DNA from 3 places in the Verrucosispora sp. ts21 genome. Region 2 is predicted to be linked to each of the others. Evidence: riboswitches for the same ligand, from Rfam matches in the RefSeq annotation. Region 2 holds a riboswitch; each other region holds the start of a gene.
The links. Region 2 has a riboswitch for cyclic di-AMP ahead of C1A38_RS05620 (coiled-coil domain-containing protein). Riboswitches for the same ligand answer to the same signal wherever they lie in the genome.
Positions count from the first base shown of each region.

Region 1: another riboswitch for cyclic di-AMP. It lies ahead of C1A38_RS10780 (C40 family peptidase); the one in region 2 lies ahead of C1A38_RS05620 (coiled-coil domain-containing protein).
Region 3: another riboswitch for cyclic di-AMP. It lies ahead of C1A38_RS11870 (coiled-coil domain-containing protein); the one in region 2 lies ahead of C1A38_RS05620 (coiled-coil domain-containing protein).

Region 1 covers NZ_PNOZ01000019.1:33,161-38,268, reverse strand. The annotation lists gene dcd (dCTP deaminase) at 1-60, shown strand, start outside; gene C1A38_RS10780 (C40 family peptidase) at 119-1,159, opposite strand; cyclic di-AMP (ydaO/yuaA leader) riboswitch at 1,172-1,305, opposite strand; gene C1A38_RS10775 (C40 family peptidase) at 1,479-2,492, opposite strand; gene C1A38_RS10770 ((Fe-S)-binding protein) at 2,747-4,945, opposite strand.
Region 2 covers NZ_PNOZ01000009.1:1,669-6,776, reverse strand. The annotation lists gene C1A38_RS05640 (DUF8832 domain-containing protein) at 1-231, opposite strand, end outside; gene C1A38_RS05635 (heavy-metal-associated domain-containing protein) at 264-473, opposite strand; gene C1A38_RS05630 (metal-sensitive transcriptional regulator) at 594-890, shown strand; gene C1A38_RS05625 (YibE/F family protein) at 1,222-2,583, shown strand; cyclic di-AMP (ydaO/yuaA leader) riboswitch at 2,750-2,880, shown strand; gene C1A38_RS05620 (coiled-coil domain-containing protein) at 2,885-3,898, shown strand; gene C1A38_RS05615 (carbonic anhydrase) at 4,024-4,722, opposite strand; gene C1A38_RS05610 (helix-turn-helix transcriptional regulator) at 4,925-5,108, shown strand, end outside.
Region 3 covers NZ_PNOZ01000021.1:78,230-83,337, reverse strand. The annotation lists gene surE (5'/3'-nucleotidase SurE) at 1-323, opposite strand, end outside; gene C1A38_RS11875 (1-phosphofructokinase family hexose kinase) at 320-1,300, opposite strand; gene C1A38_RS11870 (coiled-coil domain-containing protein) at 1,521-2,615, opposite strand; cyclic di-AMP (ydaO/yuaA leader) riboswitch at 2,620-2,753, opposite strand; gene C1A38_RS11865 (HelD family protein) at 2,905-5,019, opposite strand.

The DNA.
Region 1 (5,108 bases), on a different contig from region 2:
CAGCGCGGGCCGACGCCGAGCCGGGCCTGGCAGAACTGGCGCACCTGGCCAACCCGCTGACCACACCAACACCAGACCCACGCCTCCGGCAGGACCACGCCAACGCCGGGACCACCCCTCAGCCGGGTCGGCCGAAGCTGTGGATGGGGCTGGTGTCCATCCGTTTCATCTTCACCGGCTGACCGGCGCGGGAGGCGTGCACCACCCAGCCGTCGCCCACGTACATGCCGACGTGGTGCAGATCCCGGTAGTAGAAGACCAGGTCACCCGGGCGTAGCGCGCTGCGGCTGACCGACGCGGTGACCTGACGCTGCCGGGCCGCGTTGTGCGGTAGCGCCACCCCGGCCCGCGCCCAGGCGGCAAGCATCAGACCCGAGCAGTCGTACGCGTTCGGTCCCTCGGCCCCCCACACGTACGGCTTGCCGATCTGGGCGCAGGCGAACTTCACCGCCACCCCCGCCGGCCCGCCCGGATAGCCGGCCGGGCAGGGCGCCGGGCGCAGCGGGCCACCGCCTCCGTTGCCGTACGCCCGCAGCCGGAGCCGCTGCAACCGGTCGATCTCGGCGTCGATCTGGCGTCGCTTCTGCCCGAGCTCGGCCTCCGTACGGGTCAACTGGTCGATGGTGCGTTCCAGCCCGGCCTTGGCGGTGGTGAGTTCGTCGCGCAGTTCGCTGGCCTCGCGTACGTCCTGTTGCTGGAAGTGGGCGTAGCGGTCGAGCAGGCCGATCTGCTCCACGACCTCGCCCGGCGACCTGCTGCCCAGCAGGACGTTGACGGCACCGACCGTGCCGCCCTTGTACGCCCGCGCCGCCAGCGCGCCGACCCGGGTCATCGCCGCGTCGACCTGCTGCTCAAGCGGTGCGATCCGAGCGGCCAGGGCGTCGGCCTCCCGGCGTTTGCCGGCGAGATCCTGCCGGGTGGCGTTGTGGCGTTCGACGAGTGGTTCGAGCCGGTTCCAGTCCGCGTCGATCTGGCGCTCGATGGCGTCGACCGTCGGCTCGGCGTGGGCCGCCGTCGCGCCGCCGGTCAGCATGACGGCGGTCGCGGACAGAGCGGCGAGTGCGGTGGTGCAGCGGTACCAGCGGGATCGCGGCGCAGCCGTCGTCGGGCCGGACGGTGCCGGCCGTGCTGACAGTGGCCGCGGGGCATGGTGTGCCACCGGGCTCCGTACTCCTTCTTCCCGTACCGCCTACCGGGTTAGCTGACGGGTTCGGGCGGGAAGGGAGCGCCCTACCGCGATGATCGCGGATTCACCCCGGGAACCTGGGTCCCCGGCTCGCGCAAGCGACTCGGCGGTGTCGGACCGTCACCGCCCCTGGTGGACGGAACTGCCATCGGGCCGACGATTGCCCAGCGTAGGGACGATCCCCGTCGATACGCAACACATCCACGCCATCACTCACGGTGCACAAATCCGACAACGGACAGGGCCCTCGGTCGCTTGACCGAGGGCCCTGGTGATGTTCCTGTGTGCTCGCTCAGCCGGGTCGACGGAAGCCGGCGACCGGCATCGTGGTGATCGGTGAGACGTTCACCGGTTTACCTGCTCTGGGTGCGTGCACCATCAAATTGTTGCCCAGATAGAGGCCGACGTGACTCAGGTCACTGCGGAAGAAGACCAGATCGCCGGGGCGGGCCTCAGACCTGGAAATCGCCTTGCCCTCGTTCCACTGCGCGCCGGTGAAGTGCGTCAGGTAGATGCCGGCGGCCTTGTACGCGTACTGGGTCAGGCCGGAGCAGTCGAACGAGTTCGGGCCGGTGGCACCCCAGACGTACGGCTTGCCGACCTGGGCACACGCGACCTTGATGGCGGTCCGGGCCGCCGCGCTGACCACCCCGTTGATGGTCGGGCAGTTGGTGGTCTTCACCGTGGTCACCGGCAGCGACCGCTCAAGTTGCTTGATCTTGGCGTCGATCTGCTTCTTCTTCGCCGCCAGCTGCTTTTCCTTCGCCTCCTGGTCGGCGATCAGCGCGTCGAGCTTGGCCTTCTGGGTGTCGTACTTCTTGCGGACCTTCATCACGCTCTCGAGCTGCTGGCGCTCGTACGCCGCCAGCCGCTCCAGCATGGTCATCTGCTCGCCCAGCAGGTCCGGCTTCGCGTTCAGCAGCATCGCGCCGATTTCCTGGGACGGCCCGTTCACGTAGTACCGCGAGGCCAGGTCCGCCACCCGGTTCATGGCCAGCTCGGCCTCCAGGGCCAGCGGCTGGATCTTCTTCTGCAGGTCGGCCGACTTCTTCCGGTTGACCTTCAGCTGCGACCGCACCTTGTTGTACTGCTCGATGGTGGGCTCAAGCTGCTGCCACTGCTTGTCGATCTGGCGCTCGATCTCCTCCACCGAGGGCTCGGCGTGCGCGGGGGCGGAGAGCAGGCCAGCGCCGACTGCGGCGGCGGCCACCAGGACGAGCAGACGGTGAGCGGCTCTCCGCAGGCCACCTGGACGGCTCGACCGTCCGGGCACGTGACGATGGAGGGGCATGGTTGCCACCGGCAGCGACTCCTTTGCAACCGACCGCCGGGTGTCCCGCGGGCGGTAGAGGGGCGGAACAGACGACCTACAGCGGTCGGTGCCCAACATTAGGGAAGGCGACGGTCGGAATCAAGGCGACCAACGACCGATTCACGTTTGCGCAACCGGCTGCGCACAAAGGGTGTCGATCATTTCGTTATAGTCACACCAGTAAATGTGAATACGGGGTACGACGGACCACGCGAGCCCGCCGTACCCCGTAGGTGTTCAAGCCTTGCTCAGCTGCCGACCGGCTCGCCCTCCTCGGCGCCCCGGGCCTGCTCGGGCCGGACCGACCGCAGTAGGACGCTCGCCACATCGACGACCTCGACCTGCTCGCCGGCGCCCTTGCCGTTCACTCCGTCGGTGAGCATCGTCGAGCAGAACGGACAGCCGACGGCGATGGTCTTGGCCCCGGTGGACATGGCCTCCTCGACCCGGTCCACATTGATCCGCTTGCCGATCCGCTCCTCCATCCACATCCGCGCGCCACCGGCGCCGCAGCAGAAGGAGCGCTCGCTGTTGCGCGGCATCTCGGTGATCTCGCCGGCCCCCAACGCACTGCCCAGCACCTCACGCGGCGGCGTGAAGACCCGGTTGTGCCGCCCGAGGTAGCACGGGTCGTGGTACGTGACACCGCCGTCGACCGGCTGTACCGGGGTGAGCTTGCCGGTGGCGACCAGATGCGCCAGCAACTGGGTGTGGTGCACCACCTCGAACTCGCCGCCGAGCTGGCCGTACTCGTTGCCCAGGGTGTTGAAGCAGTGCGGGCAGGTGGCGACGATCTTCCGCTTGGCCTTCTCGCGGCCGGAGAACGCCTCGTTGAGGGTCTCCACGTTCTGCTGGGCGAGCATCTGGAAGACGAACTCGTTGCCGATGCGGCGGGCCGGGTCACCCGAGCAGGTCTCGCCCTCACCGAGGATGGCGAAGGAGACGCCCGCCTCGTTCAGCAGCGTGGCCACCGCGCGGGTGGTCTTCTTGGCCCGGTCCTCGAACGCACCGGCGCAGCCCACCCAGAACAGGTACTCGAAGTCGTCGACCTCGCCGACCCGCGGCACCTCGAAGTCGAGGCCCTTGGTCCAGTCCTCCCGGGTGTTCTGCGGCGCACCCCAGGGGTTGCCCTTGTTCTCCAGGTTGCGCAGCATCACGCCGGCCTCGGAGGGGAAGCTCGACTCGATGAGCACCTGGTAACGCCGCATGTCGACGATGTGGTCGACATGCTCGATGTCCACCGGGCACTGCTCGACACAGGCACCGCAGGTGGTGCACGACCAGAGCACGTCCGGGTCGATCACGCCGCCGGCCTCGGCGTCGCCGATCAGCGGCTTCTCCGCCTCGGCGAGCGCCAGCACGTCGACGTGGGCGAGCTGCGCGGCGGTGGCCTTCTCCTCGCCGGTGAGGTCCTTGCCGCCGCCGGCCAGCAGGTAGGGCGCCTTGGCGTACGCGTGATCCCGCAGGCTGAGCACGAGCAGCTTCGGCGACAGCGGCTTGCCGGTGTTCCAGGCCGGGCACTGTGACTGGCACCGACCGCACTCCGTGCAGGTGCTGAAGTCCAGCAGGCCCTTCCAGGTGAACTGCTCGACCTGAGCCACCCCGAACTGGTCCTTCTCGGGGTCGGCCTCCTCGAAGTCCAGCGGCTTGCCGTCGCTCATCATCGGCCGCAGCGGGCCGAGGCCGGAGCCGGCCGCCCCCGGCTTGCGCTTGAAGAAGATGTTGGGGAAGGCCAGGAAGCGGTGCCAGGCCACACCCATCGTCACGTTCAGCGAGATCACGATGAGCCAGGTCATCGAGATGGCGATCTTGATGAGGGCGGCGACGCTGACCCCGGACTCCCAGTCCGGCAGCGCCGACCCGACCGCGTGGCTGAGCGGGGTGGCCCAGGTCGGGTACTCGAAGTGGTCGGTGGCGACCTTGAAGCCCCGGATCAGGAAACCCATGATCAGTACGGCGAGGACGACCGCCTCGACGAAGTAGCCCTGCCACATCGTCGACCCGGTGAACCGCGAGCGGCGACCGGCCTTCGTGGGCCGGTTGGCGAGCCGGATCGCGATCAGCACCACGATGCCGACGATGCCCAGGATGCCGATCCACTCGGTGACGAGGCCGTAGAGCGCCCAGCCGCCGATCAGCGGCAGCCCGCCGGTCGGGGACACCACCTCGAAGTACGCTTCGAGCACCAGCAGCGACAGCACGATGAAGCCGACCATCACGAACCAGTGCGCCGCGCCGACCACGCTCCAGCGCAGCATCCGGGTGTGCCCGGCGGTCTCCGCGAGCATCGTTCTGGTGCGGCTGGCCTTGTCGTCGAACCGGGACGGGTCGGGCTGACCCAGCCGGATCACGGCCGTCATCTGCATGACCGCGCGCACCGCAAGCCACACCGCAACGGCGGTGATGGCGGCCGCGAGGATCGTGGTGACGATCTGGACGCTGCCCATCGAGTTGGCCTCCCGGTCTGCTGCCTGGCGAGCGGCTCGGCGACCGGGTCTGAGGTGCGTACGCGACCTCAGCCGCCGCGCACCTCGAACCGGACCGGTCGATGACCGTCCCGCTCGGTCATGCAGTGCAGCCTACGCGCAAGGTTACCCAGCAGTAACGTGA
Region 2 (5,108 bases):
GGTGTAGCCCCGGTCGGAGACGAGCAGCCCGCCGGGCAGGTGCCCGGCGGCTCCCGACGCGTCGTGCCCGCCCGTCTCCTGCCCGGGTGCGGCGGTTCCGTGCGGGCCTGTGTCATGGCCGTCGGCGACGACCGGGGCGGCGGGACCGGTCACCTGGCCGACGCCGTACGCGGCACCGAACACCGCCGCGAGGCCGAGCGCGAAGCCGGTGAGCTTCGTCGCTGTGTTCATCGTTGCACCTCGGTTTTCCGCCGCCGGTCGCCTCAGGCGCCGAGCAGTTCGTATCCGGCCTCGTCGACGGCCGCGCGTACCGCGTTCTCGTCGAGCGGCTGCTCGCTGGTGACGGTGACCCGGCCGGCGGGCAGGTCGACCGTCACGTCGGTGACGCCGGACAGCGCGCCGACCTGGCCGCTGACCGCGCTGACGCAGTGTCCGCAGGTCATGCCCTGCACCTGGTAGGTCGTGGTGACCATGGGGCTTCTCCTTTTCCGCCTGGCCCGGCCGAGGGGCGGCCGGTGCCACGAACATACCCGAGGGGGGTATCTCCAACGCGACCGTAGCATACCCCCAGGGGGTAGGTTATCCTCGTGCTCATGACCACACCGACGCCGATCCGCGGCTACACCGCCAGCAAGGACCAACTGCTCGCCCGGCTGCGCCGCGTCGAGGGCCAGGTGCGCGGCGTCGAGAAGATGGTCGACGAGGATCGCTACTGCATCGACGTGCTCACCCAGATCTCCGCCATCCAGGCCGCACTCGACAAGGTCGCCCTCGGCCTGCTCGACGGGCACGCCCGGCACTGCATGCACGAGGGAGCTGCCGAGGGCCGCGCCGACGAGATGGCCACCGAGATGATGGCCGCCGTCGGCCGCCTGATGAAGCGCGGCTGACCCGCTCTCCGGGCCACCCGTCGACCACCGCCCGCGCTCACGAACCGCCGACGGACCCCACGCACCCTGCGATCCGTTCCGGGGCTGGCTACCATTCGCACACGATGGCCTGCCGACATCCGCGCCTTCCGGCCCACCGCGCTGCCGGACGCGCACCCGCACCGCCGCCGCTGCCCGGCGACGACGACGGCCGCCCCGACACTCACCGTACGCAGCGATTCCGCCACGTTCCGGCCGCCTCGGCCGTCCACCGCGAGAGTCGTACGGCCGGACTGAACCGACTCGCCCGCCGACACGTACTCCGCTGAAGAAATCGTTGGGAGACTATCGAATGGGCGCCGATCACAGCCGTGCCGCTCCGCCCACCCCACCCGGGGTGCGGCGGATCCTCATCGTGACGGTGGTCCCCCTCTTCCTCGCCACGCTTGTCGCCGCGCTGGTGCTCTGGCCCCGCGACGCCCCCCGCCCGGAGGCCGGCGACGACCTGCCCCGGTACCACGGCACGGTCACCCGGGTGGTGACCGAACCCTGCCCGCCCAACCCCGCGGTGCCGGAGGGCACCCCGACGACGGCCGGTGGCCCGTGCGGCACAGTCACGGTACGGGTGCAGGACGGCCCGGACGCCGGCCAGCACGTCGACACCCCCATCCCGGCCGGGCCGGGCGCACCCTCGGTAAGCGTCGACGACGACGTCATCCTGGTCTCGTTGATCGACCCGGAGGACCCGGCGATCAGCACCTACAACATCGCCGAGCACCAGCGCGGTACGCCACTGATCTGGCTGGGAGTGCTCTTCGCCGCCGCCATCGTCGCCTTCGGACGACTGCGTGGGCTGGCCGCCCTGGCCGGCCTGGCGGCCAGCTTCGCCATCCTGCTCACCTTCGTGCTGCCCGGCATCAGCGCCGGCCAGCCGCCGCTGGTGGTCGCCATCGTCGGCGCCGCGTTGATCATGTTCGTGGTGCTGTACCTGACGCACGGGGTGTCGGCGCAGACCTCGGTGGCCGTACTCGGCACCCTCGGCGCGCTCGTGCTCACCGGGTTGCTCGGCCTGGCCGCCACCAACGCGACCCACCTGACCGGCTTCGGCAGCGAGGACGCCACCACCCTGTCGATGTTCCGGGGCGACGTCGACCTGCACGGCCTGTTGCTGGCCGGCATCATCATCGGGTCACTGGGCGTCCTGGACGACGTCACGGTCACCCAGGCCGCGGCGGTCACCGAGTTGGCCCACGCCAACCCGAACATGTCCCGCCGCGAGTTGTACCGCTCGGCGACCCGGGTGGGCCGGGCGCACATCGCCTCGGTGGTGAACACCATCGTGCTGGCGTACGCCGGCGCGTCGCTGCCGCTGCTGCTCCTGCTCACCGCCGACTCCCGCGCGCTGGGTCAGATCGTGACAAGCGAGTTCCTCGCTCAGGAGATCGTCCGCAGCGTGGTGGCCACGCTCGGGCTGATCGCCGCCGTACCGCTGACCACCGCCCTGGCCACGGTGGTGACCACCGCCGGACGACGCCGTGCCGGGGCGAACGCCGCGCCCGGAGCACCCGACGACGTGGCCGTCGCCCTGCCGCGACCGGCGACGGACCGGGCCGAGACACTCCAGGCCCTCAGCACACCGCGTACCCGTCACACGCCCCCCGCCACCCGTTCGGAGTGGCCCGAACCGGACAGGAGCACCGACACCCCATGGTGACACTCCTCAACGTGAGCACGCCGACCGAAAGGATCGACAAGCGTGTCACTCGTCACCCAGTGCGATTACGAAATGACACATCTTGCCGGGTTCGGCACGTAGAGGACCAGACCGACCGTCGGGTAACCTCACTGCCGGTCACCGCCGAAGGCGCGCACCGGCGCCTGCGGTGCCACCGCCCAATCGCCACCAGGCGAGCCGGGAACCCAGGTACGTGGGGTGAATCCGCACCAGCGGTAGGGGCCACTTCCGTCCCGAACCCGTCAGCTAACCCGGTCGGCGGTCGATGGAAGGGAAGACAGTGACGGCACCCCTACGCCGCTGGTTGACGCCCGTGGTGGCCGTGTTCGCCGCGTTCGCCGTCTTCGCCGGCCCGCTGCCGGCGACGGCTGCGCCGAAGCCCCCCAAACCAGCCGGTCATGACGACGACCCGCCGATGCTCAACGAGCTGATCGAGGCGACGAACCGGGACTACACCAAGGCCAAGTCGAAGCTGGAAAAGTCCAAGAAGAAGCAGCTCAAGCTCGCTGTCGAGGTCCGCCGCGCCGAGGCTGACCTGGACGCCCTCGCCCCACAGGTCGCCGAGATCGCCACCCAGTCGTACCGGACCGGTCGGGTGGGCGCGATCGCCATGCTGCTGCAGAGCAACGCCCCCGACTCGTTCATCCACCGCGCCGCCGCGCTCGACGAGTTGAACCTGGTCAACAGCAAGAAGCTGGGTGAGGTCAACGCGGTCAAGCGCCGCGCCGAGACGGCCAAGCTGGCGCTCGACGCCGAGGTACGCGAGCAGCAGAAGCTGACAAACGACATGGCCCGCAAGAAGAGCGACGCGGAGAAGTCACTCCGCCTGGTCGGTGGCGTCGGTCTCACCGGTGGCCTGGTGGCCGCCACCTCTCCGGTCGCCCGGCCCGGCCCGAACCGGTCAGCCGACGGCGGCTGGAAGGCCGAGTCTTGCAACCAGAACGACCCGACCACCTCCGGCTGCATCACGGCGCGCACCCTGCACATGTACAAGGAGGTCAAGCGCGCCGGCTTCAACAGGTTCGTCGGCTGCTACCGGCCGGGTGACAAGTGGGAGCACCCCAAGGGCCGAGCATGTGACTGGTCGTTGCAGAACAGCGGTTTCCGGCCCTGGTACAACGACGACACCCGGATCTACGGCAACAACCTGGCCGCGTTCCTGGTCCGTAACGCCGACCGGTTGGGTGTCTACTACGTGATCTGGAACCGGCAGATCTGGTTCCCGGCGACCGGCTGGAGTTCCTACAGCGGCCCGTCGAACCACACAGACCACGTGCACGTCTCGATGTACTAACGCACATCCGGCAGCACTTCGAGGGCCGTCCCGCCGTCCGGTGGGGCGGCCCTCGGTCCGTCGGCTGATGCCCTCGGCGGCCCGGCGGGTGCCGTCAGGTGCCTCTGTCGGGCCGGCACTCGCCGTCAGGCGGCGGACGCGAGCTCGGCGACCAGCTCCGCCGGTTCCGCAGCCACCGCACGGACCTCGCCGGCGGCCAGCCGGTAGGACATGCCGACCACCGCGCAACGCCCGGCGGAGACCTCGGCGGCAAGCATCGCGGACGAACCCAGCATCGCCGTCACGGTCTGCGCGATGTGAATGTCGACGATCGAGTTCAGGTCGTCCACCCCGGCGGCCTGGGCCTGGCGCAGGCTGGGCACCACGGCGTCCACCACCGCACCCAGGTGACCCGCGGGGGCAGCGCCGGTGGCCAGTGCCGCGCGGGCCGCCTGCACGGCACCGCAGGAGTCGTGCCCGAGCACCACCACCAGCGGCGTACGCAGCACCGACACCGCGTACTCAACGCTGCCCAGCACCTCCGGGCCGACGGTGTGCCCGGCGGTCCGGACCACGAAGAGGTCACCCAGCCCGCGATCAAAGATGATCTCGGCGGCCAGCCGGGAGTCGGAGCAGCCCACGATCACGGCAAACGGATGCTGCTCCCCGGCCACGGCAGCGCGACGTCCGGCGTTCTGATTGGGATGCCACGCCGTGTCGGTGACGAACCGCCGATTACCGGCCATCAGTTCGGCAAGCGCCAGTTGCGGCGCGCCCGGAATATCCGCGGTGAGCAGTTCCCGCTCCGGCCGCAGCTCTGTTCCGATCGGTCCGGGTCGACTCATCCGGCGCCCCCTCGCTACTCATGCGATGCCTGGTCATCCCGGGCCGACGCTGGTCACGGGCTGGTCCAACGGTCACACGCAGCGCAAGCCGCGTCAAGGAATGCGTGATATGGATTTCAGGTATCCCTGGACGCTTGCGCTCCGGGGCCGAGCGGGTGCAGGGCCCGACGGCATAGCCCGAAAAAGCTGAAAGGCCCATACGATGGGCGACATGGCAACGACAGGCGAGCGGGAGAACGCCCGTAACTGGACTTTTCTCACCAACCACGGGCATGTGCTGCTCGCCATCGCACGCAACCCCACCGCCCGGCTCCGCGACGTCGCCGACGAGGTGGGCGTGACCGAGCGGGCCGCCCAGGCCATCGTCGCCGACCTGGAGGCCGAGG
Region 3 (5,108 bases), on a different contig from region 2:
GCGTTGGCGCCACGATTGATTCCGGACAGCAGCACCTGCGGCGGTGGCCCGAAAGCGCCGTGCACGGCGATGAGCGCGATGAAGCCGGGAGACCCGCCGACCGCGAAGGCGGGCGTACCGTCCAGGTCCGGCAGCGGGTGCTCGTGGACCACCACCCGGCCGTCCTGCTCGATCGCGCTCATCGCGGCGCTGGTGCCGCTGGCCTCCTCCAGCGGGGCGGCCACCACCACGTCCAGGCCCCGGTCGACGGCGGCCCGGGCCAGCGCGTGGATGCCGGGGGCGGCGATCCCGTCGTCGTTGGTGATCAGTACCCGCAGCGTCATCGCCCGCCCGCCCGGTGGGCCAACTCGTCGGGGGTCGTGCGGTGCTGCGGGCGGATGCTCGCCGGCTCCAGCTGCACCCGCTCCACCAGGCCGGTGATCGAGTCGACCCGGCCGGTGCCCAGCCCGTGGCGCGTGACGTTCAGCGCGCCGGCCGCCGCGCCGGTACGGATGGCGGTGCGGACGTCGCCGCCCTGGGCGACCACGGCGGCCACCCCGGCGGTCATCGAGTCGCCCGCGCCACGCGGGTCGGCCGCTTCCAACTGGGGCATCTGGACCTCGAACACCTCGCCGTCGACCAGGGCCAGCGCCGGCTTCTCGGCCCGACTGACCACCACGTTCTCCGCACCGGCGGTATGCAGGTCGTACATGGCGCGGGTGAGCTGTTCCTCGTCGTCGTCGGCGGCTCGGCCGTCCGCGATCAGCTCCTCGTGGCTGACCTTGAGGAAGAACACGCCGCTCTCCACGACCGCCGTCAGGTGCTCGCCACTGAGGTCCACCACCACCCGGCTGCCGTTGGCGCCGAGGTCGGCGGCGAAGCGCCGGTACAGGTCGGCGGGCACCAGTGACGGGTCGTTCGGGCCGCTGAGCACGCACACCTCCGCGCGCAGCCCTTCGCTGAGGGCGAGGTTGTACAACTCGTCCAGTTCGTGTCGGCTCAACGGCTGGCCGGGCACGTCGACGATCTCCCGCCGGGTGCCCCCGCGACGGTCGTGCACGTACCCGCCGCTGCCGCCGGAGTCGCGGTTCACCACCTTGAGGTCCACTCCCTCGCCGACCAGCAGCGGCGCCAGGACCTCCCCGATCTCGCCGCCGAGCGCCGTGCAGAGCACCACGTCGACACCGAGCGACAGCACCATCCGGGCCTGCCAGACGCCCTGTCCGCCGGGGTGCAGGTGCAGCTCCGGTACGTCACTGGGCTGGTCGACGGTGACGGTCAGCAGCGGTGTGGGCGCGAAGACCATGACGTGCCCGGTCACCGGTCCCACCCGCAGGCGCCGGACCGGGTGAACCGCGTGGTGGGTTGTCTCATGCGCGTTGCGCCCCCTCGTGGCGAAATGTCCACTTCCGTCTTAGACGGTAACCAAGGTGGCGGATCCGCGCGCGTCGACCGGCGGGCGAGGGTGGCCGTTTCGCGGGTGCGGGCACGATGCGACGACGCCGGGTGGAAGTCCCACCCGGCGTCGTCGTGTGAACGGGTCAGTACACCGACAGGTGCACGTGGTTGGTGTGGTCGCTGGACGGGTCGCCGCGACCGCCGCTGTACGCCTTCCAGCCGCTGCTGGGCAGCCAGATCTGCTTGTACCAGATCACGTAGAGCACGGCGAGCCGGTCGGCGTTGTTGACGAAGTACGCCGCCAGGTTGTTGCCGTACGTCCGGTCGCCGCCCGTGGCGACTCCGCCGAAGCCGTTCTTCTGCGCGGCGAAGTCACAGGCCCGGCCCTTGGGGTGCTCGCCCGAGCCGCCCGAGCGGTAGCAGGAGACGTACCTGGTGAAGCCGGCCGCCTTGGCCTGCTTGAGCGCGTGCAGCGTGCGCGGGGTGATGCAGCCGTTGGCCGGGGTCGGGTCGTTGACACTGCACGACTCCGAGGGCCACGAGCCGTCCGAGTTGCGGGGCGCGGGCTTGGCCGTCGGGCTGGAACCGCCACCACGGTTCGGGGTGCGGGCGGCGCGTTCGGCGGCCTGGGCGCGTTCGGCCGCCTCCGCCCGCTCGTTGGCCACGGTCAGCGCCCGCTCGGCCTGGTCCTTGCGCTTGGCCATCACCGCGACCTGCTTGCGCTGCTCCTGGACCTCCACGTCCAGCGCCTGCTTGGTCCTGCTGACCTCGTCACGGGTGGCCCGCAGCTCACCGAGGGCGCGTTCCTCGTTGGCGGCCACCGCGTCCAGCGCCGCCGCCCGGTCCATGAAGCCGGCCGGAGAGCCGCTGTTGAGCAGCGCCGACGCCGCGCCGAGCCGGCCGCTGCGGTACGCCTGTGCGGCGATCTCGGCGACCTTGGCACCGCGTTCGGTGAGCTGGCTCTCGGTGGCGGTGAGCTGTGCGGCCAGTTGCTTCTGTCGCTTGACCGAACGGTCCAGCGCGGCCTTGGCGTCGAGGTAGCCCTTGCTGGCCGCCTCCAGTTGGGCGCGCAGCGCCGGGGTGCCCCCCTCGTCGCCGACGTCGCCGGGAGCCGCCGCCCGTAACCCGTGCGCCGCGGCCGGGCCGGGAACGAGCGCGACGCCTACGGCGAGAGCGAGCGCCGCGCAGATCAGGGCCGCCGTTCGGGCGGCCGGTTTCACGGTTGCCACTGCTGGCATGCACATGTCCTTCCGTCAGCCGCCGACCGGGTTAGCTGACGGGTTCGGGACGGAAGATCCCTACCGCGCGTGCGCGGATGCACCCCAGGAACATGGTTCCCCGGCTCGCCCCTGCGGGCGATTAGGCGGCGACCACCGCCGGCACCGGTGGGTGCCGCCTGGCGGAGGCCGGGTCCGAGCCTACCGGTGCTGCTGTGACCCGTGCAGCCGGTGTGACCCGTGGTGTTCGTCCGGTCACCAGGAAATCGGACGAAAGTATCATCCGTGGCAGATATCGGTAGGCCCGGTCTCAGTCGGCTACATCGACAGTGGTCAACCGCTGGGTGGCTCGGGACAGCGCGACGTAGAGCGTCCGCACGCCGGAATCGGGCACCGCGCGGATCTCACTCGGCGCGACGAGCACCACCGCGTCATACTCCATGCCCTTGGCCTCCAGGCTCGTCACCACCTGCAGGCGGTCGCCGCCGAGGCCATCGAGCCATCCCGCCACCTCGTCGCGCCACGGCACCGGAGTGATCACCCCGACGGTGCCCTCGACCTCGCCGAGCAGGGTGCCCGCGGCCGACACCACGCTCGTCGTCAACTCGGCGGCCGGCACCACGAGTTGCACCGGGTCGACTCCGGTGGAGCGGACCGCCGTGGGCAGCGGAAGATCCGGGTACACCCGGCGGATCTCGTCGGCCGCCACCGCGAAGATCTCCGCCGAGTTGCGGTAGTTGGTGGTGAGGGTGAACCGGTGCCGCGGCCGCCGACCCAGGGCCTGCTCCCGAGCGCGATTCAGCTCCTGCGGATCTCCCGTCCAGGCGGTCTGCGCCGGGTCACCGACCACGGTCCACGAGGCCAACCGGCCCCGCCGGCCGATCATCCGCCACTGCATCGGCGAGACGTCCTGCGACTCGTCGACCACCACGTGGGCGTAGTCCCGGTAATCCTCCGGACGCTCGCGGGCGGCCTGTCGGGCAGCCCGCTGCCGGTCGGCGAAGGTGCTCAGCTCCCGTACGCCGCCGGCCAGCTGGAACGGATCCCGCTTGGCTCGGGCCGGGCGTACCGGCTTACCGAGCAACGTGTCCAGCTCGTCGAGCAGCGCGGCGTCGGCGACCGTCGGGCCGTCCGTGGCCAGCCCTCGGTAGGCCTCGCCCAGCAGCCGGATCTCGGCCCCGGACAGGATGCCGCCGGCGTAGCGGCGCAGTCGCTCGTGGTCGGCCAGCCAGCCGAGCACGTGCCGGGGATGCAGCCGGGGCCACCAGGCCTTGAGGAACTCTCGGAAGTCGCTACGGTCGATCAACTCGTCCTCGAAGGCGCGCTGCTCGGGCAGGCCGGCGATGCCCAACCGGCGGGCCTGGGCCCAGAGCGCGGCGAGGACGCCGTCGAAGCCGGCCCGGCGTACCTCGTTGCGGCGGGCGCCACGGGGCAGCGCACGGTTCCAGACCGTGTTCAGCTCGGCCCGCTCCAACCGCAGCAGCTGTCCCCGGTAGAGCAGCCGCAACTCGGTGGGGGAACCCGGCGCGGTGTCCCGCACGGCACGTTCCAGGACCCGCCGCATCCGCAACGATCCCTTGATCGCGGCCACCCGGGGCGGGTCGGTGCGGGTGGCGACCAGGCCGGGGAAGATGCTGCCCAGCGACTGCAGGGTGGCATTGTCCTCGCCCAACGACGGCAGCACCGAGGCGATGTAGGAGACGAAGACCGAGGAGGGGCCGACGACCAGGATGCCGCCTCCGGCGTACCGGCTCCGGTCGGCGTAGAGCAGATAGGCGGCACGGTGCAGGGCCACCGCCGTCTTGCCGGTGCCGGGGCCGCCGGAGACGAGCGTCACCCCGGAACTGGGGGAGCGGATCGCCTCGTCCTGCTCACGCTGGATGGTCGCGACGATGTCGCGCATGCCCCGGCCGGTGGTGCGGGACAGGGTCGCCAGCAGCGCGCCGTCGCCCACCACCGGCATGTCCGGCGGTGCGGCTTCCGGGTCGAGCAGGTCGTCCTCGATCCGGGTGACCCGTTCCCCGCTGGACTGGATCGTGCGTCGGCGTACCACGCCGAGCGGCTCGGCGGGAGTGGCCTGGTAGAACGCGGCGGCGGCGGGGGCCCGCCAGTCGACCACCAGGGTGCTGGCGTCCTCGTCGCGGATGCCGAGCCGCCCGACGTAGATCACCTGGCCGTCCCGCAGGTCGAGTCGGCCGAAGACCAGCCCTTCGTACTCGGCGTCGAACAGGTGACGTCGCTGCGCGGCGTGGAAGACCATCGCGTCGCGTTCGACGAGTGCCCCGAAGTTGCCGACCCGGGCCAGCCGGTAGCCGTCCCGTTCGGCGCGGACCGCCCCGCGCCGCAGCTCGGCCAGTCGCGCGTACACCCGGTCGAGATGCCGTTGCTCGACGGCGATCTCCTGATCCAGGGTGCTCTGATCCACCGCTCGTGCTCCTCGTCCCGCCGCCCGGCCAACCGCACGAGATTACGCCCCGCCGTCCACGTGCAAGGAAGGGCACCTTGTTAACGCGT